One region of the Bradyrhizobium sp. LCT2 genome, then DNA from elsewhere that is predicted to be linked to it. Evidence: predicted binding sites of a transcription regulator. Region 1 holds the regulator's gene; the other holds the start of a gene.
The links. Region 1 encodes HrcA, which represses chaperone genes, less so after heat shock. Its sites were predicted from a motif close to GTTAGCACTCNCNNNNNGNGAGTGCTAAC; they were not measured.

Region 1 (2,197 bases):
GGCGACGTTGTCGCGCAGCACGTTGGCCTTGACCATGTTGCGCGCCTTCATCCAGTTGACGCAATCGGCGAGCGCGACCCAGGCGCCGGTGATCGAGGCCGTGCGCGTGCCGCCGTCGGCCTGGAGCACGTCGCAATCGACCGTGATCTGGCGCTCGCCGAGCGCTTCGAGATTGATGATGGTGCGAAGGGAGCGGCCGATCAGGCGCTGGATCTCGACGGTGCGGCCGCTCTGCTTGCCGGCGGAGGCCTCGCGGCGGGTGCGTTCCGAGGTCGCGCGCGGCAGCATGCCGTATTCGGCGGTGACCCAGCCGCGGCCCTGGCCCTTCAGCCACGGCGGCAGGCGGTCCTCCAGCGTGGCGGTGACCAGCACATGGGTGTCGCCGAATTTCACCAGGCAGGAGCCTTCCGCATATTTGACCACGCCGCGCTCCAGCGTCACGGGGCGCAATTCGTCGGGCGCACGGCGGCTTGGCCGCATGGGAAATCCTCCAAAACTCACGGGAATAGGCTGTTCGCGGTGCTTGTAGGTGGGGTGAGGGTGAGCGGCAAGGCCTTTTCGGTCCCCAAGCAACTGTCGAGCAAGTGCAAAACCACGCTTGTCAGGGGCCTCCCGGATGGCCAAATTATAAGCATCTGAGAGGAGTTGCTGTCTGTGGCCCATCACGATCCGATCCATCTGATCGCGCCGCGCGCAGGGCTCGCCCAGCTGAATGAGCGGTCCCGCGACATCTTTCGTCAAATTGTCGAAAGCTATCTCGCGACCGGCGAGCCGGTGGGCTCACGCAATATTTCCCGGCTGATCGCGATGCCGCTGTCGCCGGCCTCGGTTCGCAACGTCATGGCCGATCTGGAACAGCTCGGCCTGATCTATGCCCCGCATACGTCCGCCGGCCGGCTGCCGACGGAACTCGGCCTGCGCTTCTTCGTCGACGCCTTGATGCAGGTGGGTGACCTCAATGACGCCGAGCGGCAGTCGATCCAGAGCCAGCTCACCTCCGTCGGTCAGGCGCAGTCGGTCGAGGCGGCGCTGGACCAGGCGCTGACGCGGCTGTCGGGCCTGACCCGCGCCGCCGCGGTGGTGCTGACGCCGAAATCCAACGCGCGGCTGAAACACATCGAATTCGTCCGGCTGGAACCGGAAAAAGCGCTGGTGATCCTGGTCGGCGAGGACGGCCAGGTCGAAAACCGCGTGCTGACGCTGCCGCCCGGAGTTCCCTCCTCGGCGATCACCGAGGCCGGCAATTTCCTCAATTCGCGGATTCGCGGCCGCACCCTGGCCGAGGCGCGGCTCGAGCTCGAGACCGCGCTCGGGGAGGCCCGTGCCGAGCTCGATCAGCTGACGCAGAAGGTGATTTCGGCCGGGATCGCCAGCTGGTCCGGCGGCGAGAACGAGGACCGCCAGCTCATCGTCCGCGGCCACGCCAATCTGCTGGAAGATTTGCACGCGCTGGAGGATCTGGAGCGGGTCCGCCTCTTGTTCGACGACCTCGAGACCAAGCGCGGCGTCATCGACCTGCTCGGCCGGGCCGAGACCGCGGAAGGCGTGCGGATTTTCATCGGTTCGGAGAACAAGCTGTTCTCCTTGTCGGGCTCCTCGACCATCATCTCGCCCTATCGGGATGCCGCCGGCCACATCGTCGGCGTTTTGGGCGTTATCGGGCCGACACGGCTGAATTATGCCCGTGTGATCCCGACCGTGGACTACGCCGCCCGGATCGTCAGCCGCCTTCTGGGGGGCTGACCGGCGGCTGAGGCGATCACGGGCGCTTGATTTTCGGCGTCCGAAGCACGATATCCGGGCCAGAAAAATCCCTGAGACAAATTCGAAAAGAGAGCCGATGACCGATCGAGACCGGCAACCCGAAGACACGACCGCGCCGACCGGCGAGCCCGTGGTGTCGAAGCCCTACATCATGCCCGACGATCCCGAGCCGGGCTCGGTCGAGCTGTTGCAGAAGGAAGCCGCCGAGGCGCGCGACCGTATGCTGCGGACGCTGGCGGAGATGGAAAATCTGCGCAAGCGCACCACCAAGGAGGTCGCCGACGCCCGTCTCTACGGCATCACCGGCTTTGCCCGCGACGTGCTCGACATAGCCGACAACCTCCAGCGCGCGCTCGACGCGGTTCCCGCCGAGGCCCGCGCCGCGGCCGATCCCGGCCTGACCTCGCTGATCGAGGGCGTCGAGCTCACCGAG
Region 2 (2,197 bases), 2.9 Mb from region 1:
CAGGCCGCCACGGAGGCGGTTCACGACCAGGGTGGCGAGGGCTTCACCCTCGACGTCCTCGGCGACGATGACCAGCGGCTTGCCGGTCTGCACCACGGCCTCGAGCAGCGGCAGCAGCTCGTTCAGCGAGGAGAGCTTCTTCTCGTTGATGAGGATGTAGGCGTCGTCCATCTCAACGCGCATCTTGTCGGCGTTGGTGACGAAGTAGGGCGAGATGTAGCCGCGGTCGAACTGCATGCCCTCGACGACGTCGAGCTCGGTCTCGAGCGACTTGGCTTCCTCGACGGTGATGACACCCTCGTTGCCGACCTTCTTCATGGCGTCGGCCAGGAACTTGCCGATCTCCGCGTCGCCGTTGGCCGAGATGGTGCCGACCTGGGCGATCTCGTCGTTCGAGGTGACCTTCTTGGAGTTTTTGACGAGGTCCGCAACGACGGCTTCGACCGCGAGGTCGATACCGCGCTTGAGGTCCATCGGGTTCATGCCGGCGGCAACCGACTTGGCGCCTTCGCGCACGATCGCCTGGGCCAGCACGGTCGCGGTGGTGGTGCCGTCGCCGGCCGCATCAGCGGACTTGGAGGCGACTTCGCGCACCATCTGCGCGCCCATGTTCTCGAACTTGTCCTCGAGCTCGATCTCCTTGGCGACGGTGACGCCGTCCTTGGTGATACGGGGAGCGCCGAACGACTTGTCGAGCACGACGTTGCGGCCCTTCGGACCGAGCGTGACCTTCACCGCGTTGGCGAGGATGTCGACGCCGCGCAGCATCTTGTCGCGCGCATCAACCGAGAATTTGACTTCTTTAGCTGCCATCTGGATTTTTCCTTGAGGTTGGCTGGGGGCGAGAGGGGGCTCTTAGGCCGCCTTCTTCTTGGAAGCGGGGACGTCGAGGACGCCCATGATGTCGCTTTCCTTCATGATCAAGAGATCGACGCTGTCGATCTTGACCTCGGTGCCGGACCACTTGCCGAACAGCACGCGGTCGCCGACCTTCAGGTCGATCGGGATCAGCTTGCCGGCTTCGTCGCGGCCACCGGGGCCGACGGCGACGACTTCGCCCTGGGAGGGCTTTTCCTTGGCAGTGTCGGGAATGATGATGCCGCCAGCGGTCTTCTCTTCTGCGTCGATGCGCTTGACCACGACGCGGTCGTGAAGCGGACGGAATTTCATGCAGTCCTCCTAAGCAATTGCTCGGGTTGATGATTTCAGATTGTTAGCAGTCTGTGCCCGCGAGTGCTAGCACGGGTGAGGCTGAAATAGGACAGGAATTTTGCGGGGGCAAGGGCTTCTAGCAGAAAAATAAGCACTCGGAAGGCCCGGCTGCCAGAATCTCTTTCCCATCGTTAACCGTCCGCCGGTCCGTATTAGCACGGAGCCGTCTCTGCTGCTAACGCATTGAATTTCAACAGCTTGTTAAACTTTTGGGCTTGAGATGGATTATCAGTTTGCGTCACATTTCTCTCATGTGAGCGCATCTCCACCGGGTGGCTCGTAAGCAGCGTACCGGATCAAGCCACCCCTGAATGCGCTCCTGCAAAGGAGGTTGGCATGGTCTCGCGGGTTGGGGTTGTTTCCGACGACTTCCGGAAACAGGTGCTGGGTTACGGGCTGACGACGGCTGAAATTCTCTATCGGATGCCGGATCATCCTTCGCTGCTTCAGACCTATGTCTGGCAGAACTACGATCTCTTCCCGAAATTCCCGGCGCTGACCGATTTCCTGGCGTTCTGGCAGCAAAAGCTCGACGGTCCCCTCTATTCGGTCACCGTCGCGCATTCCAAGCTGATCAAGCCGGCCGAGCTACGTGCGGTGGACGGCGTGTTCAGGCTGCATTGACGCAGCGATCAGGCGTCGCTGCTGCAATAGCGCTTCCACATCGCGCGATAGGCCTCGTCCGCCGCTTGCGCGTAGGCGACCGGGTTGCAGGCGGGCGCAGCCCTGACCTGTCCGGGCAACTCGCGGCGCAATTTGTCGAGGTCGTCGATCTCAGTCGCGCGGCTCACCGCGATGTCGACATATGCCTCCTCGCTGTCCGTAACCCAGTCCGGCAGGCCAAGCGCGGTGAGGATGGAGCCGGCGGCACGGCTGGGCAGACTGTTCCCGAGCTTCGCCACCACGGGCACGCCCATCTGCAAGGCTTCCAACGTGCTGACGCCGCCATTCTGCGGGAACGGGTCGAGGGCAATATCGACGCGAT

Region 2: EI171_RS19260 (co-chaperone GroES) is a predicted target of HrcA. The motif match lies at 1,213-1,241, and genes of this name have one in related genera.

The regions. Positions count from the first base shown of each region.
Region 1 is NZ_CP034432.1:1,087,688-1,089,884, forward strand. It holds gene rph (ribonuclease PH) at 1-480, opposite strand, end outside; gene hrcA (heat-inducible transcriptional repressor HrcA) at 655-1,743, shown strand; gene grpE (nucleotide exchange factor GrpE) at 1,841-2,197, shown strand, end outside.
Region 2 is NZ_CP034432.1:4,009,418-4,011,614, forward strand. It holds gene groL (chaperonin GroEL) at 1-813, opposite strand, end outside; gene EI171_RS19260 (co-chaperone GroES) at 856-1,170, opposite strand; gene EI171_RS19265 (usg protein) at 1,549-1,836, shown strand; gene EI171_RS19270 (tetratricopeptide repeat protein) at 1,845-2,197, opposite strand, start outside.